Regions from separate parts of the Streptomyces sp. NPDC086519 genome, predicted to be linked through region 1. Evidence: riboswitches for the same ligand, from Rfam matches in the RefSeq annotation. Region 1 holds a riboswitch; the other holds the start of a gene.

What was found. Region 1 has a riboswitch for cyclic di-AMP ahead of AB0P24_RS25170 (LysM peptidoglycan-binding domain-containing M23 family metallopeptidase). Riboswitches for the same ligand answer to the same signal wherever they lie in the genome.
Region 2: it holds a riboswitch for cyclic di-AMP, as region 1 does, so the genes downstream of both, AB0P24_RS35640 (M23 family metallopeptidase) here and AB0P24_RS25170 (LysM peptidoglycan-binding domain-containing M23 family metallopeptidase) in region 1, are expected to answer to the same signal.

Annotation. Positions count from the first base shown of each region.
Region 1 is NZ_JBFBJL010000027.1:32,771-48,398, forward strand. It holds gene AB0P24_RS25135 (MBL fold metallo-hydrolase) at 1-917, opposite strand, end outside; gene AB0P24_RS25140 (Glu/Leu/Phe/Val dehydrogenase dimerization domain-containing protein) at 1,056-2,234, shown strand; gene AB0P24_RS25145 (hypothetical protein) at 2,239-2,430, opposite strand; gene AB0P24_RS25150 (XRE family transcriptional regulator) at 2,618-3,220, opposite strand; gene AB0P24_RS25155 (N-acetyltransferase family protein) at 3,219-3,752, shown strand; gene AB0P24_RS25160 (TetR family transcriptional regulator C-terminal domain-containing protein) at 3,795-4,397, shown strand; gene AB0P24_RS25165 (SGNH/GDSL hydrolase family protein) at 4,433-5,218, opposite strand; gene AB0P24_RS25170 (LysM peptidoglycan-binding domain-containing M23 family metallopeptidase) at 5,468-6,451, opposite strand; cyclic di-AMP (ydaO/yuaA leader) riboswitch at 6,456-6,616, opposite strand; gene AB0P24_RS25175 (alpha-galactosidase) at 6,924-8,996, opposite strand; gene AB0P24_RS25180 (tyrosine-protein phosphatase) at 9,194-9,991, shown strand; gene AB0P24_RS25185 (DUF6126 family protein) at 9,995-10,117, opposite strand; gene AB0P24_RS25190 (XRE family transcriptional regulator) at 10,114-10,740, opposite strand; gene AB0P24_RS25195 (aspartate aminotransferase family protein) at 10,812-12,197, opposite strand; gene dxs (1-deoxy-D-xylulose-5-phosphate synthase) at 12,194-14,215, opposite strand; gene ispG (flavodoxin-dependent (E)-4-hydroxy-3-methylbut-2-enyl-diphosphate synthase) at 14,243-15,400, opposite strand; gene hpnH (adenosyl-hopene transferase HpnH) at 15,405-15,628, opposite strand, start outside.
Region 2 is NZ_JBFBJL010000052.1:44,731-60,358, reverse strand. It holds gene AB0P24_RS35675 (BTAD domain-containing putative transcriptional regulator) at 1-646, opposite strand, end outside; gene AB0P24_RS35670 (asparagine synthase-related protein) at 943-3,015, opposite strand; gene AB0P24_RS35665 (MFS transporter) at 3,753-5,177, shown strand; gene lhgO (L-2-hydroxyglutarate oxidase) at 5,358-6,578, shown strand; gene trmB (tRNA (guanosine(46)-N7)-methyltransferase TrmB) at 6,620-7,486, shown strand; gene AB0P24_RS35650 (PrsW family intramembrane metalloprotease) at 7,605-8,846, shown strand; gene AB0P24_RS35645 (aldo/keto reductase) at 9,005-9,967, opposite strand; gene AB0P24_RS35640 (M23 family metallopeptidase) at 10,053-11,087, opposite strand; cyclic di-AMP (ydaO/yuaA leader) riboswitch at 11,095-11,255, opposite strand; tRNA gene AB0P24_RS35635 (tRNA-Met) at 11,570-11,643, opposite strand; gene AB0P24_RS35630 (dihydrofolate reductase family protein) at 11,934-13,055, opposite strand; gene AB0P24_RS35625 (MarR family transcriptional regulator) at 13,122-13,643, shown strand; gene ribA (GTP cyclohydrolase II) at 13,844-14,485, shown strand; tRNA gene AB0P24_RS35615 (tRNA-Lys) at 14,756-14,828, opposite strand; gene AB0P24_RS35610 (amino acid permease) at 14,970-15,628, opposite strand, start outside.

The sequences.
Region 1 (15,628 bases):
TGCGGCTGTCCGCCCTGGAGGTCGAGGTGGGCGCGCACGCCCTCCTGAGGCGTCATGTGTATGTCGGGCCAGTACTCGCTGTACGCGCCGATCTGGATCATCGTCACGTCGAAGGGCCCGTGGTCGGCGCCGATGTCCCTGAAGCCGTCGAAGTACCCGGTGTCACCGCTGTGGTAGATCCGGTGCTCCTCGCCGGTGACGGCCCATGACGCCCAGAGGGTGTGCTGGGTGTTGCGCAGCCCGCGGCCGCAGAAGTGGCGGGCGGGGGTGGCCGTCAGAGTGAGTCCGTCGATCTTGGTCTCCTCGTGCCAGTCCAGCTCGCGCAGCCGGCCGGCGGGCACGCCCCACTGTTCGAGGTGGGCGCCGACGCCGAGCGGCACGGCGAACACGGTGTCCGTGCCGGCCAGCGCCGTGATGGTGGGCAGGTCGAGGTGGTCGTAGTGGTCGTGCGAGATGACCACGACGTCGACCGGGCCGAGCGCGGCGAGCGGCAGGGGCACCGGGTGCAGCCGCTTGGGGCCGACGAACGGGAACGGAGAGCACCGCTCGCCCCAGACGGGGTCGAACAGGACCCGGTGTCCGTCGATCTCGGCGAGGACGCTGGAGTGGCCCATCCACGTCACCCGCAGGCCGGTGGCGGCGGGCCGGGAGAGGTCGGCGACGGTGGTGGGATGCACCGGGACGGTGCCCCGGGGAGCTCTGCGGGCGCGCTGCTCCTTCTCGAAGTAGGTCTTCGCGAACTCCAGCATCGAGCCCGAGGGCCGCATCCGGGTGGTGCCGCCGGGGTTCTGGAAGACACCGTCCTTGAAGTGCGGGGAGCCCTGGATGCGGGCCAGGCGTTCGCCGCCGGGGTCCGCGCCGAAGGCAGCGGGCCGCAGCACGCGGAGCCCGGAGCTCAGGGAACGCAAACCGGTCACGGTACCTCCAGAGGTGTCGCCGAGGTCCCCATTATGGTCGGCCCATTGGACAGTCGGCGTTGACACCGCACCATCCGCCTCCCAATACTGACCCACTGTTCAGTAACACCTTCTGCGCGAAGCTCCCGAGGAACCCCCGTGACCGCTCCCCTGATGTCCCTCGTCTGGGCCGACCACGTCACCGGCCGCCAGGGCTTCCTGGTCGTCGACCGGCTGGTGCGGGGCGTGGCCAGCGGCGGTCTGCGGATGCGGCCGGGCTGCACCCTGGAGGAGGTGACCGGGCTCGCGCGCGGAATGACGATGAAGGAGGCCCTGCACTACAACCCCGAGGGCCGCTACATCCCGCTGGGCGGCGCCAAGGGCGGCATCGACTGCGATCCGCAGGACCCCGGGGCGTACGCCCTGCTGGTCCGCTATCTGCGCGCCATGCGGCCGTACGTGGAGAGTTTCTGGACCACCGGCGAGGACCTGGGGCTCACCCAGGACCTGGTGGACCGGGCGGCCGCCGAGGCGGGACTGGTCTCCTCGATCCAGGCCGTGTATCCGCTGCTGGACGACGAGGCGGCGGCCCGCCGGCGGCTCGCGGACGCCTTCGCCGTCGAGGTCGACGGGATCGGCCTGGACGAGCTGGCCGGCGGCTGCGGGGTCGCCGAGTCGGCGCTGACGGCCCTGGACCGGGCCGGGGTGCCGTACCAGGGGACGCGGGTCGCCGTGCAGGGCCTCGGCACCATGGGCGGGGCCACGGCGCGGTTCCTCGCCCGCGCGGGGCTGACCGTCGTGGCGGTCGCCGACATCAAGGGGACGATCGCCAACCCGGCGGGACTGGACGTCGAGGCGCTGCTGTGTGCGCGGGACGCGTACGGCACCGTCGACCGCGCGGTGCTGCGCCCCGGTGACATGGAACTGCCCGGTGACGCCTGGCTGTCCACCGACGCCCAGGTGCTGGTGCCGGCGGCGGTGTCGTACGTCGTCGACGCCGCCAACGAGCACCTGGTCACCGCCCGCTGGATCGTGGAGGCGGCCAACATGCCGGTGCTGCCCGAGGCGGAGGAGCGGCTCACCGCGCGCGGGGTGACCGTGCTGCCGGACGTGGTCGTGAACTCGGGTACCAACGCCTGGTGGTGGTGGACCCTCTTCGGCGACATCGGCCCCGACCCGGACGAGGCGTTCGCCCACACCCGCCGGTCGATGCGGGCCCTGGTGGAGTTGACGCTGAACCGCGCGGAGTCCGACGGCACGAGCCCACGCGCCGCGGCCCACGCCCTGGTGACCGACCGGCTGCCGGTGATCGCGGAGCGGTTCGGCTGGTACCGGTGACGGATCAGCGGCGCCCGAGAGCGGCGGCGAGAAGCAACACGCCCAGGGCCGTGAGGCTGGCGCCCTGCCGGCCGATGGCCTCCAGGAGGAGTGCGGCGACGGCCGTGCCGAGGGCGCCGATCGTGAAGTACCCCACCATGTGGACACTGCTGAGGCTGCCCGAGCGGGCGGGGTCGAGCGCGATGACGCGGCTCATGGTGGCGTGGTAGCCATGGGGGTGTGCGGCCGTTGCCGGAGGAGGAGGGTGGCGGCGGTGAGCGCGCCGAGCAGCGCGAGGGCGGCACGTCCAGGTCGGTGGCGACCGCGGCGAGCGCGGGCTGCACGGCGTAGTTGTCACCTGTCGCGGCCGGCAGGAGCGTGCCGCCGCGGGGCGGCGGGCCGGCTCACGGCTGGGTGTCGCGGGTGAGGACGACGGCGTAACGGCACTCGGAGCCGGTGGTGTTGGCGAAGACGCGCTCGGCCGGCGCGCCGAGTTCGATGGTGTCGCCGGCCTCGAGTTCGTGGACCGTGTCGCCGTCGTGGAAGGTGAGGCGGCCGTCGAGGACCCAGACGAGCTGCCGTACGAAGGCGAAGGCCGCGGCCGGGTAGGGCACCCGGGCTCCGGCGGGCAGCCGGATCTCGGCGATCTCCGCCGGGAAGCGCGGGCCCGTGATCTGGCGGCGCCGGTAGCCGGTGCCGGGATCGCGCCATTCGGCGGCGTCGGCGCCGCGCCGCACGCCCGGCACGTCCGCCTCGGACTCCCGCGCGCCCTCGGCGAGGGCCAGCAGCGAGGCGACGCTGAGCTGGAAGGCGGCGGACAGCTTGCCGAGCACGACCGCGGTGGGGCTGCTCTCGCCGCGTTCGATCCGGCTGATCATCGCCGAGGAGACACCTGAGGCGTCCGCGAGCTGCGCCAGCGTCCAGCGGCGGCGCTCCCGCTCGATGCGGACACGCGCGGCGATCTGCCGCACCAGGGGGTCCGCCAAGGGTTCTACTATGTTGGACATGAATCCAATATACGAGAGAAGCCTGGTGACGGTACGCCGGGCCCGTCCCGGCGACGAGGAGGCCGTCCGGGCGATCCGCAATCACGCGATCGGGCACTCGACGGCCCTGTGGACCGAGACCCCGCAGTCCCCCGCCGAGGGCGCAGCCTGGTTCGCCGCCCACCTGGAGCGCGGGTCGGCACTCGTGGCCGAGACGGCCGAGACGGCCGAAGCGCCGGGCGAGGTGGCCGGGTTCGCGGTCTACGGCCCGTGGCGCGCGCTGGACGGCTACCGGCACACGGTGGAGGACTCCGTCTACGTCCGCGAGGGCAGGTACGGGCTCGGCATCGGCTCCGCACTGCTGGGCCCCCTCATCGCCTCGGCGCGCGCGGCCGGCCACCATGTGATGATCGCCGGCATCGAGGCGCAGAACGCCGCGTCGATCCGGCTGCACGACCGGTTCGGCTTCGAGCACGTGGGCACGGTCCGGGAGGCGGGCACCAAGTTCGGGCGCCGGCTGGACCTCACGCTCATGCGGCTGCCGCTGGCCTGAGACGGCAACGCGGGCGGCGGGTGGACCGATTAGGGTGACCGCGTGGCGAGAGTGCGGTTGAGCGTGGCCGAGCGGCGGGAGGAACTGCTGCGGGCCGCCATCGGGCAGATCGAGGCGCGGGGCGTGTCGGCGGTGCGGATCGCCGATGTGGCCTCGGCCCTCGGGGTGAGCAACGCACTGGTGCTGTACCACTTCTCGACGAAGGAGAAGCTGGTCGCCGCCGCCTTCACCTACGCCGCCGAGGACGACCTGGCGCATCTGCGCAAACTGCTGGGCCGCCGTACGTCGGCGTTGCGCCGGCTGCGGGCGGCGGTGCGCTGGTACGCGCCGACGGGGCAGGCGAAGGGCTGGCGGCTGTGGATCGAGGGCTGGGCGGCGGCGCTGCGGGAACCGGCGCTGCGGGACGTCACCAAAGGCCTCGATCGGCAGTGGAAGGCGGCGATCGCCGAGGTCATCGCCGAAGGGGTGGCGGCCGGTGAGTTCCGGTGCCCCGACCCCGCGGCGGCGGCGCTGCGGCTGACCGCGCTGCTCGACGGGCTCGCCGTCCAGTTGACGTCGTACCCGGGTTCCGTGCCCCGCGCCCGGGCGCAGGAGTGGGCGGACGAGGCGCTGGCGCGCGAACTGGGCCTGCCCGGGCAGCAGTAAGGGGCGGCCCGCGATGAGGCCACCCCTTGCACGCCTCAGGCCACGGAAGCGATCCGCATCTTGATGTCGTCCGGGGAGAGCGCCCCCTTGGCCGTCACGTGATCGCCGGAGGACTCGCCGCGCAGCCGGCGACCGATCCAGGGGACCAGGTACTCGCGGGCCCAGTGCACGTCGTCGCGGCGGACCTCCAGGGTGCCGCGGGGCGGCAGCGGCGGCCACGGCTGGTCCGGGTCGGCCGGTACCTCGACGCCGAGCACCTGGCCGGCGCGCAGCGCGACGCGCGTGTGCCCCTCGGGCGAGAGGTGCAGGCGGTCGCCGTCCCAGGCCCGGCGGTCCTGCACGGTCTTCAGGGACCACAGGTCCAGGACCGGGCAGCCGTAGCGGTCGGCGATGGCCCGGACGTGCCCGTTGTACGTGGCGATCTTGCCGCGCAGATGCTTGAGGACGGGCACGCCCCGGGTGTCGAATCCGGTGGTCACCAATACGGTGCCGATGGCCTCGGTCAGCTGGGCCACGGCCCGCTCGAACCGCTCGGCCACCTCGTCGGGGTCGGTGCCGGGGCGGATGATGTCGTTGCCGCCCGCACAGAAGGAGACCAGGTCCGGGGCGAGTGCCAGGGCCTGCGGCACCTGGTCCGCCACGATCTGGTCGAGCAGCTTCCCGCGTACGGCGAGGTTGGTGTACTCGAAGTCGCCCTCGGGGCGCCGGTCCGACAGCAGTACCGCGAACCGGTCGGCCCAGCCGACGAACGCCCCGTCGGGGCCGGGGTCGCCGACGCCCTCGGTGAAGCTGTCCCCCACCGCCACGTACGACCCGATCACTGATGCCTTGTCACTCTTCGAATCGTCTGCCACGTCGGACCATGATTCACCTTCGGTTGTGACCTACGCGACCGTAATAAGGGGTTGACGTTCGGTGAGATAAGACACTTTTAAATACTTTGCCAAGCCTGGAATAAGGCTCTGACCAGCAGCGTTGACGTGTCGATCGCCAGAGCCGGAAGTCAGGTCCCAGACAGGTCTCCGGTGTGTGCCGCAGCAGGCTGCGCGTCAGACCGGCGGGGCGCCGGGTCAGCCGACGGCGAGACCCTTCGAGCGGAGGTAGGCGACCGGGTCCACGTCCGAGCCGTAGTCGGGGGTGGTGCGGATCTCGAAGTGGAGGTGCGGTCCGGTGACGTTGCCGGTCGCGCCGGAGAGGCCGATCTGCCGGCCCGCGGTCACGGTCTGGCCGACCGAGACGGAGAGGGCGGAGAGGTGGCCGTACTGCGCGTAGTAGCCGTCGGCGAGCCGGATGACGACCTGGTTGCCGTAGGCGCCGCCCCAGCCCGCCGTGACGACCGTGCCCGTGCCGACGGCCTTGACCGGGGTGCCGGTGGGGACGACGAAGTCGACGCCCGTGTGGTGGCCGCTGGACCACATGCCGCCGGCGACGTGGTAGCCGGTGCCGAGGGTGGCACCGGTGACCGGGAGAGTGAAGCCGGCGGCGGTCGCCGCCGAACCGCCCGAGGAGGAAGCCGAGGACGGGGAGGAGGAAAGCGAGGACGGGGAGGAGGAAGGCGAGGGCGAGGAGGAAGGCGCGGAGGGCGAAGGCGAGAACGACGACTGCGAGTTCGACCGCCCCTCGGAGCGGAAGCCGAACTCCTCGGTGTCCGTCGTCGCGGCGTGCCGGCCGCCGAGCGTGAGCCTGAGGCCGGGGTGGATCAGCGAGGGGTTGTCACCGACGGCCTGCCGGTTGTCGGCGTAGAGCCGGGGCCAGCCACCGCGGAGGTGCTGCTCGCGGGCGATCTTCGAAAGACAGTCACCGGGCACCACCGTGTAGACGCGGTGCACGGAATTCTGCGCGGCCGTCTTCCGCACCGCGGTCTTCTCGACCGTCGAAAGCGACTGTGTGGCCTTTTCGGAAACGGACTCGGAAACGGACTGCGGGGTGGCCGCGTGGGCGCCCGTGGCCCCCATGAGCGGCAGGGCCAGCGCGGCGCCACCGGTTCCGGCGACGGCCATCGAACGGGTGAGACGCTGGGTCTTGGGGCGGCGGTGCTTACCCTTCGCGGGCATGGCGCATTCCTCTCCGGCGCCTGCGAGGTGAGCTGTCGGGTTCGGGCTGGAGCTGCCCGGCCACGCACCATGGCGTGACTGCACCCCGAGCCGTCCCGGGAACCGGAACAGGCTGTCTTACCTGGTGGGTCCCCCGCTCCTGCCGGGCACGGGTGAGTGTGTGTGGGGACTCCGGGCGGCGGCAGGATTCGGCGTTCCGCCCGGATGTGTGGCGAACGTAAGCGAGTACGACACACACGGACAAGCACCTGGTTCCGCCTGTCCGAGTTCCGCTTGATCCGTTACCGGAAATCCCGGTGACCCTCCGTGAATTCCAGCTCTTTCGTTTTTCCCATCACCGCGAAAAACACCGGAATTACGTGAACATGACGCGCGACGGACGGTCACGAATATGACGCTCCTCACGCACGTCACACCACGTCCCCTTATTCCGGACCGAGTTGCGACAAAGGATCTAATTCGGGCATACGTATCAGATCCGGCGAAGCCGGATGACTGCCGCATCCAGGTCGCCCTTCAGTCCGGTGCGCAGCCCGTGGTGCAGCAGGACGGCACCCCGGTGCACTTCGCCCGTTTCACGGCATTCGTACGACGCCGTCGGGTCCAGGCCCCGCAGCCGCAGCGCCGGCGCCGGCTCGCCGTAGCTCTGGGCCTGGAGCCAGGCGAGGACGACGGTCTCATCGCCGAGCGTGTACTGCACCGCGCTGAGCCCGCCGGTCGGCGGCCGCAGCCGGAACTGGTCGCCACGCTGCACCAGCGGCCGGATCTCCTTGTAGAGCTCCACCCAGCGGCCGGCCTCGGCGAGCTCCTCCTCGGTCCACCGCGAGAGGTCGCCGCCGACGCCGAGCGCCCCGGCCATCGAGCTGACGAAGCGGAAGCGCAGACTGCTGACGCGGCCGTTGAGCTGGTGGTTCGGGCTGTCGGTGACCCAGGCGGACATCACCCGGGCGGGGTGGATCTGACTGAAGCCGTGCTGGATGGCGAGGCGGTCCAGCGGGTCGGTGTTGTCGGAGGTCCACACCTCGTCGGTACGGCTCATGATGCCGAGGTCGATCCGCCCGCCACCGCCGGAGCAGGACTCGATGGCGACATCCGGGTGGGCCGCGCGGAGCCGGTCGAGCAGGGCGTACAGCCCGCGGACATGGTCGACCCACAGGCGCTGCGGGTAGGGCTCGCCGGGCCAGCCCGCGTCGGTGAAGCAGCGGTTGAAGTCCCACTTGACGTAGTCGATCGGGGCGCTGGACAGCAGGGTGTCGAGTTGCTCCCAGAGGTACTGCTGGACGTCCTCGCGGGCGAGGTTGAGAACGAGCTGGTTGCGCAGTTCCGTCCGCTTCCGCCCCTGCTGGTACTGCACCCAGTCGGGGTGGGCGCGGTACAGGTCGCTGTCCGGGTTCACCATCTCGGGCTCCACCCAGATGCCGAACTGCATGCCGAGGGCGTGCACGTAGTCGGCGAGGGGCTTGAGGCCCTTGGGGAAGCGGTCGGGGTTGGGTGTCCAGTCGCCGAGTCCGGCGCGGTCGCTGGTACGGGCGCCGAACCAGCCGTCGTCCACCACGAACAGCTCGACACCGATCGCGGCCGCCCGGCGGGCGAGTGTGGCCTGCTGGTCCTCCGAGATGTCGAAGGTGGTGGCCTCCCAGGAGTTGAACAGCACCGGCCGGTCCCGGTCGGCGTCCGGGATGACGTAGGCCCGCTGGTAGGCGTGCCAGGCACGGCTCGCCCCGCCGAAGCCGCCGTCGGTCCACAGGCCCGCGAAGACCGGGCTGGTGTACGACTCCCCCTCGGCCAGCATCAGCAGGCCCGAGTCGTCGTAGCCGGCGCCGCCGGTGATCTGCACGCGCGCGTCGGGGAGCTGGGCGACCGCGATGCGCCAGGAGCCGGACCAGCCGAGGGCGCACCCCCAGACCTCGCCGCGCTCCTCGGTGGCGTCGGTGTCGAGAGCGACCCAGGGCAGGTGCTGGTGGCCGGTGTGGCCGCGGCGGCTGCCGATGACCTTCTCACCGTAGGTGAGCGGGCCCCTGGCGAGCCGGGACTCGGCGGCCCAGCGGCCGTGCAGTTGGGAGAGCCGCCAGCCCTCGCGGTCGGGCAGGGTCCAGGTGGCGGGGTCGGCGCGCAGCAGCTCCACGCGCGCGTGCCCCTCGTTGCCGACGGTCACCCAGCGTTCGACGACGTCACCGCGCATCCGGTAGTGCAGCGTGATGACGATGCCGTCGTCCGTGAAGCGCAACCGGAGTTCGTCGTCCTCGACCTCGTACGACGCGAAGGTCCACTCGGTGCCGCGCCGCTCCTCGGTGCGCACGGACAGGGCGGGGCGCACGAACCGGGGCCCGCCCTCGACCGGGTACTCCTCGCGGCCGTCGAGCGGCGACTCGAAGGGCCAGTAGCCGGGCAGCACCCGGGTGCTGAGCTCCTCGGCGTCGGCGAGCTGGATTCTGGCGCCCCAGTGCAGGTGGAGCAGCTCGTCGGCCTCCGTCAGATGCAGCGCGTAGCTGCTGCCCGGGCCCGACAGGAGCCACGTACGACCGTTTTCGGCGATGTCCACCATCGAGAAACCTCACACAGGGGCCAACAGATCCGCTCAAGCACCAACATCATCAATGGCCACGGGCTCCGGAATCAAGGGCTTCGGGTCCTCAAGGCGCCGCCTGTGGACAACTCACTGCCCGCGGAAACCGATGTCGTATCGTCGAGCCAGTGCCCGTCGACGAGCCGCGCCGACGGGGCCGACCGGGAGGAGCCCCCGTGACGCAGCAGGTCCCGTCCACCGAGCCCGAGCTGACCGGGGTGCGCAACTTCCGTGACGTGGGTGGCCTGCCGACCGTGGACGGGCGGCGGGTGCGTCCGGGTGTGCTGTTCCGCAGCGGTCATCTGGCGCACGCGACGGAGCAGGACGCGGAGTTCCTCGCCTCGCTCGGCCTGCACACGGTCTTCGACTTCCGCAACGCCGCCGACCAGAAGCTGGAGGGCCCGGACGTCGAGCTGCCCGGCGTGCGGAACGTGAACCTGCCGCTGACCGACCCCGCGCACGGCGCCGACTTCTGGATGATGGTCCGTGAGGGCGACCTCGACCAGCTGCACGGGCTCCTGGGCGACGGCAAGGCCGCGGCCCGGATGGTCAGCTCCTACCGCGCGATCGTCAAGGAGCGCACCGGCGAGCACTCGCACGTGCTGCACGCGCTCGCCGAGGACAGCGTCCCGGCGCTGATGCACTGCGCGGCCGGCAAGGACCGGGCCGGTGTCTCCATAGCCGTGACGCTGCTCGCGGTGGGCGTGGAGCGGGACGCGATCGTCGCCGACTACCTGGAGTCCAACGCCAAGCACCGCCGATACAAGGTGCGGCGCAGCGGCGGCGGGGACAGCGCGTACAGCCCCGAGGTGATGGACCTGCTGAGCCCGCTGTTCGACGCCCGCCTGGAGTACCTGACGGCGGCCTTCGAGAGCATCGAGGAGACCTGGGGCGACGTCGACACCTACCTGGAGCAGGGCCTCAGGCTGGCCCCACAGACCCGGGAGCGGCTGCGCGAGCGCCTGGTCGGCTGAGGCTCAGCTCTTCGCGCCGAGGGAGAACAGCAGGAACAGGAACGCGGCCAGCACGTGCCCGGCGGCGATGTAGATGATCAGCCGGACCCACAGGGCCCGCGGGAACTTCTCCTCCATGTTGGTCATGGCAGCTCTCCAATGATCGGTCCCAGGCACAGGGCGGCCGTGGGACTCTGCAACAGGGTGTGGACGAACAGGAGCTCGACCCCGTCCTGGTCCTGGGCGGCGAGGCGGTGCGGGGTCAGCGAGTCGAAGTGCGCGCTGTCGCCGGCCTCGAGCACGTGGGTGGTGTCGCCGAGCCGCAGCCGGAGCCGTCCGCGCAGGACGTACAGCCACTCCTCGCCGGGATGCACCCGCACGATGTCGCCCTGGGAACCGTGGGGCACATGGACGCGCAGCGCCTGCATGCCCCGGCCCGGGGCACCGGTCTGCCAGTACGTCCAGCCGCCCGCCCGGGTCGGATCCATGTCAACGGCGCGTACGATCGCGTCCCGGTCGGCGACGGTCTCGCCGAGCAGGTCCGAGACCGTCGTACCGTAGATACGCGCGAGGGCGAGCAGCATCGGCAGCGAGGGCTGCCGGTGCCCGGTCTCCAGCCGGGACAGGTGCGCGGGCGACAGTCCGGCGTCCCGGGCGGCGGCCTCCAGGGTGAGGCCGGCACGGCGGCGCAGGGCGCGCAGCTGCGGGGCGACGGCGGGCAGGTCCTCGACCGGCTGCCCGCCCGCCCGCTCGTTCGCGGAGGAGCTCATGCCTCCATTGAGCCGCGACTTTGTCTCCATGGCAATTTCCTTGCCTCAGAGACAAAATCCAGGGAGCCGCTCTAGCGGTTGGCCACCGCCTGCTTGATGAGCGTCTTGCCGAAGTCCCACATCAGCCCGCCGCCGCTGTGCGCGTCGTCCATCACATCGGTGAAGGCGTCCACGAAACGGTCGACGTCGGCCTCGTCGACGATCAGCGGCGGGATGAGCTTGATCACCTCCAGGTGATCGCCGGAGACCTGGGTGAGGATCCGGTGCCGTTGCAGCAGCGGTACGACGACCATCTGGGCGAACAGGCCCTTGCGGGCGGCCTGGAGCATGGTCCAGCGGCTGCGCAGCTTCAGGGAGCTGGGCCGGCCGAACTCGATGCCGATCATCAGGCCCCGGCCGCGCACGTCGGCGAGCAGTTCGTACTTGTCGGTCAGCGCGGCGAGCCGGGACTTCAGCTGCTCCCCCACGGCCCGGGAGTTGGCGACGATCTGGTCGTTCTCCATCACCGAGAGGACGGCGAGCCCGGCCGCCATGGCCTGGGCGTTGGCACCGAAGCTCGCCGAGTGGACCAGGACCCGGTCCATGGAGGAGTAGACCTTCTTGAAGATCCAGTCCTTGCCGAGAGTGGCGCCGACCGGGACGTACCCGCCGGACAGTGCCTTCGCCACACACACCAGGTCCGGTTGGACGCCCTCCTCGTGCTGGTAGGCGTAGAAGTCGCCGGTGCGGCCGAGGCCGGTCTGCACCTCGTCGGCGATGAGCAGAGCCTTGTGCCGGTGCAGCAGTTCCTGCGCGGCGCGCAGATAGCCGGGCGGTGCCTCGTGCACGCCCTTGCCCTGGATCGGCTCGACGATCAGGGCGGCGACATCGCCCTTCCTCAGCTCGCGGGCGAGCGCGTCGAGGTCACCGAGGGGTACGGCGGTGTCGGGAAGCAGCGGGGCGAAGCCGTCCCGGAAGCCGGCCTCGCCGTTGACCGACAGGGAGCCGGTGGTCAGGCCGTGGAAGGCGTGGTCGCAGTAGAGGACGCGAGGCCTGCCGGTGGCGAAGCGGGCGAACTTCAGAGCCGTCTCGACCGACTCGGTGCCGCTGTTGCCGAAGAACACCCGGTCCAGGTGCGGGCTGTGCGCGAGGAGGCGCTCGGCGAGCAGTCCGGGCAGCGGCTGGCAGTCGAAGCGGGTGAGGTCGGCCAGCTGGGCGTCCAGCACGTCGTGCAGCGCCTTGCGGACGACGGGGTGGTGACGGCCCAGCCCCATCACCCCGAACCCGGCGAGCATGTCCAGGTAGTCGTTGCCGTCCGCGTCCCAGAAGTGGGCACCCTCGGCCCGCTCGTAGACCTTGTCGAAGCCGATGGTGTGCAGCATGCGCGGCAGCTGGTGGTTCAGGTACTTCCCGTGCAGCTCGTACCGCTCCCCGCCACGCTCCGCGAGCAGCGCCCCGAGGTCGAACTCCGTACTCATTGCCTCTCCTTGTCAGCACCCTCGGCATCAGCGCCCCGAAGGGGCGCGGGGCGCATCGATGTGCGGCTGCCGCCGCGGGGCGCGACCAGCGCGGACGCCGCCGCACCCGCCGAACGACCCCCCGCGGCACCCCCGTAGGCACTGCCGTCCCCCCGCACCGCGAGGCTGGACCCGATCCGCCCCGCGATCTCCACCGGCGTCAACCCGATGTCGGCCAGCACCTCCCCCCGCTTCGCATGCGCCAGGAACTGCTCCGGAATCCCGAACCTCCGCACCGGCACGTCCACTTCCGCGTCGCCGAGCGCGAGCGCGACCGCCGCGCCGACACCGGCCGCCCTGCTGTTGTCCTCGACGACGGCCACCAGCTCGTGCCGGGCCGCCAGGGCCGGCAGCGCGGGATCGACGGGTTTGACCCAGCGCGGGTCCACCACCGTGCAGCTGATGCCCCGGGCGGCCAGCAGCTCCGCGGCCTGGAGGCACACCGGCGCCATCACGCCGACCGCGACCAGCAGCACCCGCGGGTCCGCCCCACGGTGCAGGACGTCGATCCCGCCGACCCGGTCGACCGCCGGGATCTCCGGGCCCACCGACTCCTTCGGGAACCGCACCAGCGTCGGCGCGTCGTCCACGGCGACGGCCTCGCGCAGCTGGAGCCGCAGCTGTTCGGCGTCGCGCGGGGCGGCGATCCTGAGGCCGGGGACGACCTGGAGGACCGACATGTCCCACATGCCGTTGTGTGACGCGCCGTCGACCCCGGTCACACCCGCCCGGTCCAGGACGAACGTCACCCCGCAGCGGTGCAGCGCCACGTCCATCAGCAACTGGTCGAACGCGCGGTTCAGGAACGTGGCGTAGACGGCGACGACCGGGTGCAGCCCGCCGGTCGCCAGGCCGGCCGCCGAGACGGCCGCGTGCTGCTCGGCGATGCCGACGTCCCAGACCCGGTCCGGGAAGCGCTCGGCGAACTTGCCGAGGCCGACCGGGTGCAGCATGGCCGCGGTGATCGCCACGACGTCGTCCCGCTCCTCGCCGATCCGGACGATCTCGTCGCCGAACACCGAGGTCCAGGAGGGCCCGTTGGACGGCGCGAGCGGCTCACAGGTGAGCGGGTCCATGACGCCGACAGTGTGGAAGTGGTCCTCCTCGTGGGCGAGGGCGGGCTCGTAGCCGCGGCCCTTCTCCGTGAGGCAGTGCACCAGCACCGGCCCGTGGAAGCGTTTCGCGCGCCGCAGGGCCGACTCGACCGCTCTGATGTCGTGGCCGTCGATCGGGCCGACGTACTTGAGGCCCAGGTCCTCGAACATGCCCTGCGGGGCGAACGCGTCCTTGAAACCCTTCTTGGCGCCGTGCAGGGACTCGTAGATGGTGCTGCCGACGACCGGCGTGCGCAGCAGGACGCCCTTGCCCCAGGCCAGCATCCTCTCGTAGCCGTCGGTGGTGCGCAGCGTGGCGAGGTGGTTGGCGAGGCCGCCGATGGTGGGGGCGTAGGACCGCTCGTTGTCGTTGACGACGATGATCAGCGGCCGGTCCTTCGCCGCCGCGATGTTGTTGAGCGCCTCCCAGGCCATCCCGCCGGTCAGCGCGCCGTCGCCGATCACCGCGACGACATGGCCCTTCTCCCCCTGCACCTGGCGGGCCTTGGCGAGGCCGTCGGCCCAGCCGAGCGCGGTGGAGGCATGGCTGTTCTCGATGACGTCGTGCTCGGACTCCTCGCGCGAGGGGTATCCGGACAGGCCGCCCTTGCCGCGCAGCTTGGAGAAGTCCTGACGGCCGGTCAGCAGCTTGTGGACGTAGCTCTGGTGGCCGGTGTCCCACAGGATGCGGTCGGCCGGGGACTCGAAGACCCGGTGCAGTGCGACGGTCAGCTCCACGACGCCCAGGTTGGGCCCGAGGTGACCGCCGGTCCTGGCGACCGCGTGCACCAGGAACTCGCGTATTTCTTCGGATAGTTCACCGAGTTCCGCCTCGGACAGCGCCTTCAGGTCGCGTGGTCCCCGGATGGTCTCCAGAATCGTCACGCTCGGCCCCCTCTCGGTCCGTGCTGTTCAGCTCACCGTGACGGCGGGTGCTCCGGACCCGGCGCCGTCCTGCTCCATCTGCTCGGCGATCTTCATCGCTTCCTCGATGAGGGTCTCCACGATCTTGGACTCGGGCACGGTCTTGACGACCTCGCCCTTGACGAAGATCTGTCCCTTGCCGTTGCCGGAGGCGACCCCCAGGTCGGCCTCCCGCGCCTCGCCGGGGCCGTTGACCACACATCCCATGACGGCGACCCGCAGCGGCACCTCCATGCCCTCCAGGCCCGCCGTCACCTCGTCCGCCAGCTTGTAGACGTCGACCTGGGCGCGCCCGCAGGACGGGCAGGAGACGATCTCCAGGCGCCGCTGCCTCAGGTTGAGCGACTCCAGGATCTGGATGCCGACCTTGACCTCCTCGGCCGGCGGGGCGGACAGCGAGACGCGGATCGTGTCGCCGACGCCCTGGGACAGCAGTGCTCCGAAGGCGACCGCCGACTTGATCGTGCCCTGGAACGCCGGGCCGGCCTCCGTGACGCCGAGGTGCAGCGGGTAGTCGCACCGGGCGGCGAGCTGCCGGTACGCCTCGATCATCACGACCGGGTCGTTGTGCTTGACGGAGATCTTGATGTCCCGGAAGTCGTGCTCCTCGAAGAGCGAGGCCTCCCACAGAGCGCTCTCCACGAGCGCCTCGGGCGTCGCCTTCCCGTACTTCTGGAGCAGCCGGCGGTCGAGCGAGCCGGCGTTGACCCCGATGCGGATCGGCGTGCCGTGGTCCTTGGCGGCCCGCGCGATCTGCTTCACCTGGTCGTCGAACTGCTTGATGTTGCCGGGGTTCACGCGGACCGCCGCGCAGCCGGCCTCGATGGCCGCGAAGACGTACTTGGGCTGGAAGTGGATGTCGGCGATCACCGGGATCTGGGACTTCCGCGCGATCGTCGCCAGTGCGTCCGCGTCCTCCTGCGTGGGGCAGGCGACGCGGACGATCTGGCAGCCGGACGCGGTGAGTTCGGCGATCTGCTGGAGGGTGGCGCCGACGTCCGAGGTGCGGGTGGTGGTCATCGACTGCACCGACACCGGAGCGCCGCCGCCGACGGCGACCGGCCCGACGTGGATCTGCCGGGAGACCCGCCGTTCGGCGATCGGCCGGGCCGGGACCTCGGGGAGGCCCAGGGGGATCGCGGTCATGCCGTCACTCCCGGTTCCCGGAGACCGTCTCGCGCATCGCGCGCAGGGACTCCTTGAGCGAACCCATGGTGGCGAGGACGGCGGTGGGCTCGTAGCCGCAGTGCGCCATGCAGTTGGCGCAGCGCGGGTCCTTGCCGCGGCCGTACTTGTCCCAGTCGGTCTTCTCGATGAGCTCGCGGTACGTCGGCACGTATCCGTCGCTCATCAGGTAGCAGGGGCGCTGCCAGC
Region 2 (15,628 bases), on a different contig from region 1:
GGGCGGTCTCGTACGCGGCGAGGGCGTCCGCCGGGCGGCCGGTGTCGCGCAGGGCGCGGATGAGCAGGGCGTGCAGCGGCTCGTCGTACGGGTGGGCCGTGGTGAGCTCGGTCAGTTCCGGTACGGCGTCGGCGGCTCGGCCGAGGCGGAGCGCGGCGTCGGCGCGGGCACGGGTGGCTTCCAGCCGGAGCGCCTCGGGGCGGGCGGCGGCCGCGGCGCGGTCGGGGAGGTCGGCGAGGGCGGGGCCGCGCCAGAGGGCGAGGGCGTCGGTGAGGAGACGGTGGGCCGTCGCCGGGTCGCCGGTGGTCAGGGCCTGGCTGCCGTCGCGTACCCGTCGCTCGAAGACGTGCAGGTCGATGTCGTCCTCGGCCGCCTCCAGGCGGTAGCCGCCCGGGGTGGAGGTGACGCTGTCCTTGCCGAGGGCGCGGCGGAGGCGGCCGACGAGGGCCTGGAGCGCGGCCGGGGCGTCCTGGGGCGGGTCGTCGTCCGCCGCCCAGATCTCCTCGATGAGGGTGTCGGGGGTGAGGGTGCGGGCGGGGTGGAGGGCGAGGACCGTGAGCAGGGCGCGGAGGCGGGGGCCGCCGACGGGTATGGGGGCGCCGTGGTCGTCGCTGGCCTGGGTCACGCCCAGGATTCGGTACCGCACCGGGTCATTGTCGCCGGGGGCTGGGGAAGGGGCACGGAGTTTCAGCGCCGGGGGTTGCGGGTTGCCCGGGGCGGGGGCGGGGCCGGGGTTTTCGCTTACGGCGCTGACACGGTGCCGCTGCGCCCACCCGTGCCGCCCCAGCGGCACGACTGCCCGCAGCTGGGAAGCTGACGCGACTGCGGCGCCCCGTCAGGGGCGCGGGGAACTGCGCGATCAACCCCCACCGGCCCGCAGACGGAACACAAAGGCCGCATCTCGATGCGGCAGCCCCCGGACAAGGCGGCCCCCGCACCACGTCACGCCCCCGACGCCAACGCCCCCCTCATCGGCGTCACCCCCGCAGGCACCGCACGGGCCCGCGCCGGCGTCCCCGTCCAGCACGTGCCCCGGCGGGAGAGGAGGCGGCGCAGCCACAGCTCCAGGGAGACCAGGTCGGCCAGGCCGTCCAGCGGCAACGGCTCCCCCGCGGCCGCCGCGCGCAGCGCCTTGCGGACCACCCTCGCCTCCACCAGGCCCGCCTGAGCCAGCAGCGGCGTCGAGAAGAGGGAGATCAGGTCGTCGGCCGCCACGCGCAGCCCCGTGCGGGTGGCGGCTGCCGAGGAGGCGTGGGAGGGGGCGCCCCAGCCCGGCGGGAGGTCGGCGACGCCGGCGCCCTCCAGGACCGTGCGGAGGATCGCCGCGCGGGCGCCCGGCTGGACCCGCAGCGCCTCGGGGAGGTCGCGGCAGGCGCGGACCACCTGGTTGTCCAGGAAGGGAGTGTGGAGGCGCTGGGAGCGGACTTCGGCCGCCTGTTCCAGGACGCGGATGTCGGCCGCGTGACGGGCCAGCACCGCACGCGCGCGGTAGTCTCCGGGTCGCTGGCCGGGGCCGACGCCGGAGCGGTTCGCCGCGCCCTGGAGCAGAACCGATACTTCAGCCAGTGCCTCGCCAGTCAGCCAGCGCGCCGCCGGGCCCGGTCTCGCCCAGGTGAGCGCCGCCAGGGACGCGCCCACCGCGCCTCCGGGGTCGTCGAACCGGCGCCGCAGCAGGCGCTCGGCGAGGGTCTCGACGCCCGCGCGGTACGGCGTACGTGCCAGGCGCCGCGCCGCGCTGTACACGCGCGCGGGGACCATCACCGAGCCGTCGGCCTTGGCCAGCGCGGCGACCGGGCGGACGAGGTGGCGCCGCTTGCGGTCCATCAGCAGGTCGGCGAGGCGCGCGGGATGGGCGTCGAGGACCTGGCGGGCGCCGTAGCCGGTGAAGTGGTCGGCGCTGCCGGCGGCGAGCCGGGCGCGGTGCCGGGCCGCGAAGATCAGGGACGGCCCCGGTTCGTCGGTCAGGGGGCCGTCGAGGTCGGCGTACGGCAGCATCTCCTCGCCGCCGGTGACCACCACGTGGTGCAGGCGCGGGTTGGCGGCGAGGGTGCCGGCGCGTTCGAGTTCGGCCTCGCGGCCGCCCACGGCCAGGTCGTTGAAGGTGACGGCGAGGAGGCGCTCGCCGGCGCCGTGGCCGAGGACCGTGCCGGGCATCCCGGGCAGCCCCGCGGCGAGCAGCGCGAGCGTCCCCGACGCGGGGCCGCCGGAGAGGTCGGCGCCGATGCCCGGGACCGGCATCCCGCGCGCCGCGCGACGCTCGGCGGGGCCCATGCCGGGGACCGGACCCGGGTCGATGTCCGGGACGTGCCGGGGCGCCGACAGCCGCGCGCGTACCGCTTCTACGAGCGCGTCCCGTACGGCGTCCACCGCACGGTCGGGGTCGGCGGAGGGCGCCGCGACCGCGAGCGAGGCGACCTGCTCGTAGCCGGCGATCTCGCGCGCCCCGGCGCGCAGGATCAGCGCATGCCCTGGCGGAACGCGCCGCACGCCCTCGTACGGGGTCGAGTCGTGCAGCGCGGCCGGTACGTCGGGGACGGCGAGGAGGGCCGCGAGGTGGCCGTAGTCGAGGTTGGCCTCGATGAGGTCGGCGAGGGGGAGGGCGGCCGTGGCGTAGGCCGTACCGCCTGCCCAGGGGCTGTAGAAGACCGGGCGGGCGCCCGCGAGGTCGCCGCAGACGGTGACCCGGCGGCCGACCTGGACGACGGCCGTGTAGCTGCCGGGCCAGGCGGTCAGATGGCGCAGTGCGCCCCCGCGCGCCGTGAAGAGGCCGAGACGCAGCTCCTCGTCGGTGGCGCCGCAGGTGCCGAGGACGGCGATGCGGTTCTGCGCGTCGGCCCTGATGACACGCACCTCGTCGGGGCGCCAGTCGCCGACCGCCCACAGCGGATCGGGGTCGCCCCACAGGAGTTGGGAGCCGATGGGGTGGACGGTCTCGCCGTCGTAGCCCATGGCGCCGGCGGAGCCGATCGTGGCGGCACCGGAGGCGGTGCTGCTCCATCCCACCAACCACCGCATCGACGCCTCCACAGGCTGTGGACAACCATGCACGGTACGAACCGGGTCCCCATGCTGCCATGAAGGACGCGGTCCGAGGTGGCGGTGGGGCCGCCTTTGATCCCTGGAAGATTTCACGGAGTTGCCGCAGGACCGGCTACGCGCGCGTGCCGCTGGAGAGTCGCGGCGAGCGCCGACGGCCGTACGGCACCGGGCGACTGCGACGCGAATGCGCCCCCTGTACGCTCCCCCAGAACGCCCTTCGCGCCCTCAATTGCCATGGTAGGAGCGTTGATCGCCCGCAGAGGGTGGGGTCGATTTTCAGCCAAATCCGAGATGACCGCGCGGACTTGCGCACGCTCCGTACATGCTTTGCGCAGCACACGCGCGCGTACTTGACAGCGCACAGTCCGGGAGGCGGGCATCGCCTCCCGGACCGGTCCGCCACCCGCGGGGATGAAGGTGGCGGTGTCCCCCAGCCCACTGGATCCAGTACAGCGGGCCGACCCACGCACCAGCCATGGAACCGCTCCCCTGGTGGCCGGAGGAGAGCGCACGGGCGGGCGCACGGCCACACGGCGGGGGCACGTCGCGACAGGTCGTGCACGGTGCGTGTCTGGGCCGCACTCGCGTACGGACCACAATCCCGCCATCCGGAAGAATGCCCCTTAACGCTTGGGATGCGGCGAACTACGCTGGGTTTACGAATGCCGCGTGGTTATGCCAGCGCGGCAGCCGTCTGTGTCGAGGGGTGGCGCATGTCCAGGGAGCAACGCGGGCCGAACGAAAAACTCGGCGCCGTTCTCGCCCTCGCGGGAATCAGCAACGCAGGACTCGCGCGTCGCGTCAACGATCTTGGCGCTCAACGCGGGTTGACTCTTCGCTACGACAAGACGTCGGTGGCGCGCTGGGTGTCGAAGGGCATGGTGCCGCAGGGCGCCGCCCCGCACCTCATCGCTGCCGCGATCGGCCAGAAGCTCGGCCGCCCGGTGCCGCTCCACGAGATCGGCCTGGCGGACGCGGATCCCGCCCCCGAAGTGGGCCTCGCCTTCCCCAGGGACGTCGGCCAGGCGGTGCGGTCGGCGACGGAGCTGTACCGCCTCGACCTGGCCGGCCGCCGGGCCGGTTCCGGCGGCATCTGGCAGTCGCTGGCCGGATCCTTCGCAGTAAGCGCGTACGCGACGCCCGCCTCGCGTTGGCTGATTACACCCGCCGACAGTTCGGTGGCGCGCGAGGCGCACACCGTGGACGGCTCGGGCGCACCGCTCAAAGTCGGCCACAGCGATGTGCAGAAGCTGCGGGAGGCCGCCGAGGACGCCCGGCGCTGGGACTCCAAGTACGGCGGCGGCGACTGGCGGTCGTCGATGGTGCCGGAGTGTTTACGCGTGGAGGCGGCACCGCTGCTGCTCGGCGCGTACTCCGACGAAGTCGGGCGGGCGTTGTTCGGGGCGAGTGCCGAACTCACCCGGCTGGCCGGGTGGATGGCCTTCGACACCGGGCAGCAGGAGGCCGCGCAGCGGTACTACATCCAGGCGCTGCGGCTGGCCCGCGCGGCGGCGGACGTGCCGCTCGGCGGGTACGTCCTGGCATCGATGTCCCTACAGGCGACCTACCGGGGCTTCGGCGACGAGGGCGTCGACCTCGCGCAGGCCGCCGTGGAGCGGAACCGGGGGCTGGCGACCGCCCGCACCATGAGCTTCTTCCGGCTGGTCGAGGCGCGGGCCCACGCGCGTGCCGGTGACGCCCAGGCCGCGGGGGCCGCGCTGAAGGCCGCGGAAGGATGGCTGGAGCGGGCGCGGGAAGGGGACAACGATCCCTCCTGGCTCGGCTTCTACGGCTATGACCGGTTCGCGGCGGACGCGGCCGAGTGCTACCGGGACCTGAAGGCTCCGCGGCAGGTGCGGCGCTTCACGGAGCAGGCTCTTTCCAAGCCGACGGAGGAGTTCGTGCGCTCGCACGGGCTGCGGCTGGTCGTCTCCGCTGTCGCCGAACTGGAGTCGGGCAACCTCGACGCGGCCTGCGAGCAGGGGGTGCGGGCCGTGGAGGTGGCCGGGCGGATATCTTCGGCGCGCACCACGGAGTACGTGAAGGATCTGCTGCACCGGCTGGAGCCGTACGGGGACGAGCCGAGGGTGGTGGAGCTGCGGGAGCGGGCGCGGCCGTTGCTGATGGCTCCGGCGTGAGGGGCGCCTGGGCGTCTGCGACCCTGAGGACACGGGGCGGGTGCGGGTGCCGCGTGGCTGCTCGCGCCCACGCGGCGGCAGCCGCTCATCGAACACAGCCCCGCGCCCCTTTGGGGCGCGCTGCACGCACCGGCGTTTGAAAGTGATGTCAGTGGCGCAGTGCACTATCGAGCGTGGGAGGTGGTGCAGGTGTCTGCCGGGGTTGCGTACGACTGCGATGTGCTCGTCGTCGGGGGTGGGATCGTCGGGCTGTCCACCGCGTACGCGATCACCCGTGCCGCACCGGGGACCCGGGTCACCCTGCTGGAGAAGGAGGCCGGGCCGGCCAGGCACCAGACGGGCCGGAACAGCGGGGTCATCCACAGCGGGATCTACTACCGGCCGGGATCGCTGAAGGCGCGGTACGCCGTCAAGGGCGCCGCCGAGATGGTCAAGTTCTGCGCGGAGTACGGCATCGCGCACGCCGTCACCGGCAAGCTGATCGTCGCCACGGAGCGGGCGGAGCTGCCCCGGCTGCACGCGCTGGTGCAGCGCGGCCGGGAGAACGGGATTCCGGTGCGGGAGCTCGGGGCCGCGCAGATCGGGGAGTACGAGCCCGAGGTGCGGGGCCTCGCCGCCATACACGTCGGGACGACCGGGGTGTGCGACTTCGTGGGAGTCGCCCGGCAGCTCGGTCAGGCCTCGGGTGCGGAGATCCGGTACGGCGCGCAGGTGGTCCGGGTGGACCGGCGGCCGGAGCGGGGCGTGGCCGTGCTCACCGCGCGCGGTGACGTCGTACGCGCACGCGTGCTGGTCAACTGCGCGGGGCTGTACTGCGACGAGATGGCGCGGCTGACCGGGGACGAGCCGGGGATGCGGATCGTGCCGTTCCGGGGTGAGTACTACGAGCTGGCGCGGCCGGAGCTGGTGCGGGGGCTGGTGTATCCGGTGCCGGACCCCGCCTTCCCGTTCCTCGGGGTGCACCTCACGCGCGGGATCGACGGCGGCGTGCACATCGGGCCCAACGCGGTGCCGGCGCTGGCCCGGGAGGGGTACGGCTGGGGCGTCGTACGGCCGTGGGAGGTCGCCGGGACGCTGGCCTGGCCGGGGGCCTGGGCGCTGGCGCGGCGGCACTGGCGGTACGGGGGCGGCGAGCTGCGCCGGTCGGTGTCGAAGAAGGCGTTCACGACGGCCGTACGGCGTCTGCTGCCCGCCGCCGAGGAGGGCGACCTGGTACGGGCGGCCGCGGGGGTGCGGGCGCAGGCCGTGCTGCGGGACGGGACGCTCGTCGACGACTTCCTGATCAAGGAGGCCCCGCGGGCGGTCCACGTGCTGAACGCGCCCTCGCCCGCGGCGACGGCCTCGCTGCCGATCGGGCGGGAGGTGGCTCGGCGGGCGCTGGCGATGCTGGACGCAGTGTGACCCCGTCGGCCCTCCCGCCGGGGCCGTAAAATCGACCCACTGTGTCTGACTCCCTCAATGCCTCCGAAACCCCCCGGCCCGGTGAGCGGCCCCACCACGCCCCCGAGGTGCCCGTCCGGCGCACCCGGGCCAAGGGCGAGCCCCGGTTCCCGGACGGGCCCAGGGCCGATCCCGCCGGCTCACACTTCGAGCGGCGGATCCGCAGCTTCCAGCCGCGCCGCAGCCGGGTCACCGCCGGGCAGGCCGACGCGCTGCAGCGGCTGTGGCCCAAGTGGGGCCTGGACATCGACGGGCAGCGGGTCATCGACCTCGGCGAGCTGTTCGGCAACGGCAACCCGGTGGTGCTGGAGATCGGGTTCGGGATGGGCGAGGCGACCGCGCGGATGGCCGCCGAGGATCCGGCCGTCAACATCCTCGCCGTCGACGTGCACACACCGGGGCAGGGGAACCTGCTCAACCTCGCCGACCAGAACGGGCTGTCCAACGTCCGGGTCGGGAACGGCGACGCGATCATCCTGCTCCGGGAGATGCTGACGCCGGACTCGCTGGACGGGCTGCGCGTGTACTTCCCGGACCCGTGGCCCAAGAAGCGGCACCACAAGCGGCGGCTGATCCAGGCCGAGTTCCTCGATCTCGCCGCGACCCGGCTGCGCCCCGGGGCGATCGTGCACTGCGCGACGGACTGGGAACCGTACGCCGAGCAGATGCTCGAAGTGCTCGACGCCCACCCGGAGTTCGAGAACACCCAGGCCGACGGCGGTTTCGCGCCACGCCCGGCGCACCGGCCGCTGACCCGTTTCGAGGGCCAGGGACTGGACAAGGGACATGTGGTGAACGATCTGCTCTTCCGTCGCGTACAGCACCGGGTGCCGCAGAGCGAGCAGCACCGTCAGGAGTCACCTCGTTAGGGTCGATGCCGTGGCCGCCTTTACGCCGCCGTACCCGCAGCACCCGCAGCACCCGCAGCACCCGCCTTACCCGCCGTATCCGCAGCACCATCCACCCCGCTGGTGGCAGCGGCGCTGGGTGCGGTACGGGGCGTTGGGCACGCTGCTGGCCCTCTCCGGCCTGGTGATCCTCGCGCTGGTGCGGGAGCAGACGGGGACGGAGGGCCTTCTCGTCGGCCTCGGGCTCGCCGTCCTGCCCGTACCGCTGCTCGTGGGCGCGTTCCGGTGGCTCGACCGGGTGCAGCCGGGCCCCTGGCGGAACCTGCTGTTCGCCCTCGCCTGGGGCGCCTGCGCGGCCGCCCTGATAGCCATCGTCGCCAACAGTTTCGCGACGAGATGGATAGCCACGGCGACCGCGGATCCGAGCAGCGCGGACACGCTCGGGGCGACCGTGATAGCGCCGGTCGTCGAGGAGTCGGCGAAAGCGGCGGCCGTGCTCCTCGTCTTCCTCTTCCGCAGACGGGACTTCACCGGGATCGTGGACGGCGTGGTGATAGCCGGGGTCACCGCCACCGGGTTCGCGTTCACCGAGAACATCCTCTACCTCGGCACGGCCTTCGGGACCGACCAGCTGACCGGCGGCAGCGGGATCGCCTCCGTCACCGCCGCGACCTTCTTCGTGCGCATCGTGATGTCGCCGTTCGCGCACCCGCTCTTCACCGTCCTCACCGGCATCGGTTTCGGCATCGCCGCGCTCTCCGGGGAGCGGCAGCGGGCGCGGCGCGTGCTGGCGCCGGTCGCCGGGCTGCTGCTCGCGATGACCATGCACGCGTTCTGGAACGGGTCCTCGACGTTCGGGCAGTACGGGTTCTTCGCCGTGTACGGCATGTTCATGGTGCCGGCGTTCGGGCTGCTGACCTGGCTGGCCGTGTGGACGCGGCAGCGGGAACTGCGGACCGTGCGGGAGGAGTTGCCGGCGTACGTCTACGCGGGGTGGCTGGGGGCGGCCGAGCCGTTCGTGCTCGGGTCGATGCGGGCGCGGCAGATGGCCCGGGAGTACGCCGCGTACCACTTCGGCAAGGCGGCGGGGAGGGCGGTCGCCGAGTACGAGGGGTACGCGACGACGCTGGCACTGCTGCGGCGCCGGGGGCAGCGGGGGCGGGCCGGGGCCGACTTCGTGGTGCGGGAGCGGGAGCTCCTCACGGAGCTGTGGAGCCGGCGGGAGCTGGTGCGGCCGGCCCTGGAGTACGCGGCCCGGACGGCCGCGCCGGGCGGGTGGCCCGGGTACGCGGGTTACCCGCCGCCGGCTCATGGGGTGCCGGGGCCGGGGTGGCCCGGGGCGGCGGTGCCGTACCCGGCCTACAACCCGTACCGGAGTTAGCGCTTCGGGGCTGCGGGGTTGCGAGGGGAGGAGGCCCGGCACCGCCGGGATGAGCCGTGGGGGCGAGCTCGGTGGCTGCGGGAGAGGATGTGAGCATCAGCCGGAAACTGCTCAGCGTCTGACGGAACTGCTGAGCGTCAGCCGGAAACTGCTGACCGTCAGGCGGAAGCCGCTGTCAGCTTGCTCAGTTCCTGGTCCGTCAGGGTCAGGTCGGCCACGCCCAGCAGGGGCGGGAGCTGTTCGAGGGTGCGCGCCGAGGCGATCGGGGCCGCGATGGTGGGCTGGGCCGCCAGCCAGGCCAGGGCGACCGTGGGGACCGGGGCCTCGTGGGCCGCGGCGATCTCGTCCAGGGCCGCCAGGACCTTCTGACCGCGGTCCGATTCGGCGTACTGGGCGGCTCGGCCCGCTCGGGCGCTGTCGACCGTCGTACCGGGGCGGTACTTGCCGGTGAGGAAGCCGGCGGCCAGGGAGAAGTAGGGGACGGCCGCGAGGCCGGTGCGGGAGGCCAGGTCCTGGAGCGGGCCCTCGTAGGTGTCGCGGGAGACCAGGTTGTAGTGAGGCTGGAGGGCGACGTACCGGGCGAGGCCCTCGCGGTCGGAGAAGTCCAGGGACTCCTGGAGCCGCTCCGGCGTGATGTTGGACGCGGCGATGTGCCGGACCTTGCCCGCCCGCACCAGCTCGTCCAGCGCGCCGATGATCTCCTCGACCGGGACCTCGGGCTGGTCGAAGTGCGTGTAGTACAGGTCGATGTGGTCGGTGCCCAGACGGCGCAGGGACGCGTCGGCGGCGGCCTTGATGTTGGCGGCGGACAGGCCCGGGTACTCGGGGTGCTGGCTGACCTTCGTCGCGATGACGACGTCGTCCCGGTTGCCGCGCGCCGCGACCCACTTGCCGATGATCGTCTCGGACTCGCCGCCCTTGTTGCCCTCGATCCACGCCGTGTACGAGTCGGCGGTGTCGACGAAGTTGCCGCCCGCGGCGGCATAGGCGTCGAGGACGGCGAAGGAGGTGGCCTCGTCGGCGGTCCAGCCGAAGACGTTACCGCCGAGGGCGAGCGGGAAGACCTCCAGGTCGGAGGCGCCGAGCTTGCGGAGGGACGGGGAAGCGGAAGAAGAAGTCATGCTTCACTTCAACACGCGACCCCGGGCGTCCCATGCCGACGCGACACGAAGTTCTTGCAAAGGCGCACCGCCTGTCCTGGGCAGGTCAGGGGTTGAGGCCCTTGCCGCGCAGCCAGGTCATCGGGTCGATGGCGGTGGCCTGGCCGTTCGGGTGGACCTCCAGGTGGAGGTGCGGGCCGGTGACGTTGCCGGTGGCGCCGACGCGGCCGATGACGTCGCCGGTGGCGACCTTCTGGCCGACCTTCACGCTGATCGAGGACTGGTGGCAGAACCACAGTTCGGTGCCGTCGTCGAGGGTGATGATCGTGCGGTAGCCGTAGGAGCCGGCCCAGCCCGCCTCGGTGACCGTGCCGCTGTGCACGGCCTTGATCAGCGTGCCGGTGGGCGCGGCGAAGTCGAGACCGGTGTGGTAGCCGGAGGACCACATGGAGCCGGCCTGGCCGAAGGTGCCGGTGATCGTGTACGAGACGACGGGCAGCGTGTACTGCTTGGCCAGCTCGGCGAGGCGGGCCTGCTCGGCCTTCTGCTTCGCGGAGGCCTCCGCCTTCTCCTTGGCGTCGGCGGCCTTCGCGGCGGCCGCCTGCTCCGCCTTGGCCTCGGCGGCGGCGACCGCCTTGTCGGCGGCGGCGACGGCCTTGGCGCTGGCCTTGGTGTCGAGCTGGTTCTGCTGCTGCGCCGCCTGGGCGATGATCCGGCTGCGCAGCGCCTCACCGGCGTTCGAGGAGGAGTCCGCGTGGGCGGCGGTCGTCGTGGTGACGCTGCTGAGCGCGGTCTGGGTGGCCTGGTGGCCGCCGCCCTCGCCGAGCAGGGAGCTGACGGAGGAGGGCAGGTCGGGCAGGGAGATGGAGACCGGCGGCTTGCCGGTGTTGGCGCTGGCCATGCCGCCCGCGCCGACGGCGGCGATGACGCCGACGCCGAGAACCGTGGAGCTGCGGGCGAGCCCGCCGCCCTTCTGCTTGGCGACCCGGTGCCGGCCGCGAGCCGCGGAGAGGGACTCCTCGGTGGGGTTCCACTCCTCGAAGGGGCCCTCGTCGGGGCGGTAGCCGCCGTAGCCGAAGGTGTCGGGCTGACGCTGGCTGGGCACGAACGGGGCTGTGGGAGCAGGCGGGTTGGACGCCACGCGGGCGCACTCCTTTCCTTCCGCCGCCTACCGGGTTAGCTGACGGGTTCGGAGCGGGAAGGTCTCCTACGCGTGTATACCGGCCGTTTCGTACCCGGCGGTAGCCTCGCGATTCACCCCAAGGTGGTGGTTCCCCGGTTCCCTTGCGGGATTCGGCGCGTGCGCACGGAGCCGTCTCGGGTGACGGCTGGGACGACCGCGCTGCGTTATCGAACGTTAATAGACCCGGCCATGAGATTCCAAGCCGTTCGTCTTGATCATTAAGCTTTCAAGGCCTGGACTTACCTGCCACGATCGGTCAAAAGCGGTCGAGTCGACGGTGCGCGCCGCTCACCTCAGGAGTCACACCGGTTTTGATGGTGACTCAGTTGTGATGCGGAGGGCGGCGGCCCGGACACCGAACGTGACGACGTTCGCCGGATTTGCCGGGACATGACTCAGGGCCGGAATCCTCTGATGTGGATTCCGGCCCTGGGTTTCAGTAGCGGGGACAGGATTTGAACCTGCGACCTCTGGGTTATGAGCCCAGCGAGCTACCGAGCTGCTCCACCCCGCGTCGTTGACACCAGCATACGCCATCCGAAGGGTGGGAGTCACACCGGTTAAGTCTCGTGCGGTCCGGTGGGGTCTGTGGGGTCTGTGGCCGCGGGCAGGCGGGGGCTGATCGCGCAGTTCCCCGCGCCCCTTCCGGGGCGCGTTGCTGCGGCACCCCTTCAGGGGCGCGGGGAACTGCGCGAGCAACCACTACGCACCCGCACCCGCACCCGCACCCGCACCCGCACCCGCACCCGCACCCGCGAAAGAACTCCAGCCCCCCGCCCCGGTCGCCCCCTCCAGCCCGCCTGCTCAGCCGAGAAGATGCCCGTTCGGTGCCTTCGCGTGCGCCTCGAACTCGCCCAGGAGCAGCACCTCCACCCCCGCCTCCCGCAGCGCCCCCGTCCCGTCGGCCGCCGTCACGAACGTGTCCGGCTCGCGCCACGCGGTCACCACTCGCCGCACCCCGGCCCGCAGGATCAGCTCGGCGCAGGGGTACGGGCGGGAGGCGCGGTGGGTGCAGGGTTCGAGGCTGGTGTAGACCGTGGCGGCGGGCAGGCGGGGGTCGGCCGGGAGGATCTTGGCCAGGGCCGCCTCCTCCGCGTGGACCACGGCGTCGCCGGCCTCCCTGGAGTGGCCGCGGGCCAGTTCCGTGCCGTCGGCCGCGACCACCACCGCGCCGACGCTGAACGCGGTCCGGGAGGGCGGGCAGTCGGCCGCCAGTTCGCAGGCGAGCCGCAGCCAGTGGCGGTCGGCGGCGGAGGGCGCCGGGCCCGTGCCGGGGGCCGTGGGCTCGTACCGCATCAGGACGACGTCCTCGATACGGCGGCTCTCCAGGAGCCGCAGCCGCCCGGCCTGGTATCCGCCCGGTCCGAACAGCCGCGGTGCCTTCGGGTCGCCGACGAGGAGGGGGGCCAGGACCAGCTGGAGCTCGTCGGCCAGGCCCTGCTGGAGGAGCTGGGTGTGGACCGTGCCGCCGCCCTCGACCATCAGGCGCCGTACCCCCCGCACGTCGTGCAGGTGCTCCAGGAGGAGCCGCCAGTCGAGCTCCGGGCCCAGCGACACGACGTCCGCCGCCACCTGGGCCCGCTCCGCGCCCTCGTCCGTCGTGTAGACGACCTTCGCGCCGCCCGTGTGCCAGAACCTGGCCTCCGGGTCGAGCTCACCGGTCGCGGTGACCGTGATCTTGAGGGGGTACTCGGGCTTGCCCGCCGCGACCCGGGCCGCGCGCCGCTCCGGGTCGTTGACCAGGAGCCGCGGGTTGTCCGCGCGGATGGTGCCGGCGCCGATCAGGATCGCGTCGACGGACGCCCGCACCTCGTCGACGCGGTCGAAGTCGGCCGGCGAGGAGAGCAGCAGCCGGTCGGGGCCGGTGTCGTCGAGGTAGCCGTCGAGGGAGACGGCGGCGGAGAGCAGGACGTGGGGGTACGGCATCGGACGCGCTCACTCCCGGGGACGGGCAGTCTTGGTTAAAGTTTGAAACAAACCTACACTGGATGCATGACGACTCGCTGGCTCACTCCGAAGGAGCAGCGCGCGTGGCGCGCGTTCATGGCCGCGACGAACCTGCTGGAGGACGCGATCGACCGGCAGCTCCAGCAGGACGCCGGTATGCCGCACCTGTACTACGGCATCCTCGCCAACCTCTCCGAGGAGCCGGAGCGCAAGCTGCGCATGACCGATCTCGCCGAGAAGTCGAAGATCACCCGGAGTCGGCTGACGTACGCCGTGACGCGGCTGGAGAAGGACGGGCTGATCCGGCGCGAGGACTGCCAGTGGGACAAGCGGAGCAGCTTCGCGATCCTGACCGACGCGGGCATGGCCGTACTGGAGCGCACGGCGCCGGGGCACGTGGAGACCGTACGGGCGGCGGTCTTCGACCAGCTCTCCGACGAGCAGGTGGAGCAGTTGGAGACGATCGGTTCCGCGATCGCGCGGGCGCTGGAGGGCGGCGAGACCCCCAGGCCCACGTCGGACGAGGTGCCGTGGCGGCGCCGGTCGTCCCCCTGTTCCGGTTCGTGAGCCCCGGCCTCCGTCGCCTCCGTCGCGGACAGCGCCGCCGCGGATCGTGAACCCGGGCTTCCGGAACCTCGCACAACCTGTTGCTTCAAATTTAAAACATGGGTAGGGTTCCCTCCGTGGATCTGCTTCAAATCTGAAGCAGGCACCCGCGACGTCCCGTACCGGGACTGCCGTCCTGCACCCGGACACTGGAGAACCCGATGACCGACTTCCCCGCCGCCACCCAGCGCGCCCGTGTCCGGGTCCCGCTGCGCTTCAACGACGGCTACAGCGTCGACGCCGAGCTGGTCACCTTCCATGGCCTGACCGACGGCCAGGAGCACGTCGCCGTCGTCCTGGGCGAGCCCGCCCCCGGCGCCCTCCCGCTGGTGCGGCTGCACTCCGAGTGCCTGACCGGCGACGTCTTCGGCTCGGCCCGCTGCGACTGCGGGCCCCAGCTGCGCGAGGCGGTCGAGCGCATCGCCGACCGCGGCGGCGTCCTGCTCTACCTGCGCCAGGAGGGCCGGGGCATCGGCCTCTACAACAAGCTCGACGCCTACGCCCTCCAGGACCAGGGCCTCGACACCTACGAGGCGAACGCCGCCCTCGGCCTGCCCGAGGACGCCCGCGACTACACCGCCGCCGCGCAGATGCTGGCCGCCCTCGGCATCACCGAGCTCGACCTGCTCTCCAACAACCCCGACAAGGCCGAGCAGTTGCGCGGCCTCGGCGTCACCGTCCGCGACCGCGTCCCGACCGGCGTCTTCAGCACCGCTCACAACGTCCGTTACCTGCGCGCGAAGGTCCTGCACACCCAGCACACGCTGCCGCTGGCCGAGTTGACGGAGCTCAACGCGGGCTGAGCTCCGCCGGGCGCGGTGTGCCGGCAACTACGAGCACACCGACGAGGGGAGCCCTGGCGAACGACAGGCCGGCGCGTGTTCCGGCGATCTGGTGCACCGACGCCGAAGCCCTGGCCTACGCCTGCTGGATCCGGTTCACGGACCCGTCCCGCCTGCTGCCCTAGATGCGCGTGTCGCCGGGCCCATTGGCTGAACCGTGTTCTCGATCTCCGAGCCCGCGAAAGCACCGCGAGCCCCAGTCCGGACGAGGTCTGGACTGGGGCTCCTCGGTAGGCCGTGTGGGACTCGAACCCACAACCAATGGATTAAAAGTCCACTGCTCTGCCAATTGAGCTAACGGCCCAGGCGATGTTGCCTCCCCGAGCATAGCCGGACGGAGGCGTCTCGCCGATCGGGTATCGGGGTCGTGGCCGCGTCGTGTGGCAGAAGTGGGACAGGAAAGGGGCGGAAGGGGCGCCGGAGTGGCGCGGGAGGGGGCGGTAGGTCAGAGATCGACCAGTTTGGCGGTGTCCTCGGAGCGTGCCGTCCGGTCCGGGTTGAGGAACCAGTGGCGGGCCGAGGCCTGCCACCAGATCGCGGCGAAGCCGAGGACCGCGAGGACGGCGACCGGGGCGTAGTTGAAGGACTCCCAGGTGACCGGGGAGACCTGCGGGAGCATGAAGAGGACCGTGATGATCACGACCCACGTCACCGAGATCACGCCGACGACCAGCGACCAGCGACCCAGGTGCCAGGGCCCCCGCTCGAACGCGTCGCCCTTGCGCACCCGCAGCAGCGTCGGGATCACGTACGCCACGTACAGGCCGATCACCGCGATCGACGTCACGGCGGCGTAGGCCGTGTAGTTGATCAGGTACGGGAGGCCGAGGGCGAGGGCGGCGAGGGCCGCCAGCCACACCGCCGCCACGGGGGTGCGGGTGCGGGGGCTGACCGTGTGCCAGACGCGGGAGAACGGCAGCGCGCCGTCGCGGGAGAAGGCGTAGATCATGCGGCTGTTGGCGGTCACCGACGCCATCCCGCAGAAGAGCTGGGCACCGATCACGACGAGCAGGAGGAGCTTGCCGGTGGTGGCGCCGAGCGCGTCCAGGAGGATCTGGGCGGGGGGCGCGCCGGTCGGGGACGCCAGCTCCTTGCCGTACGACT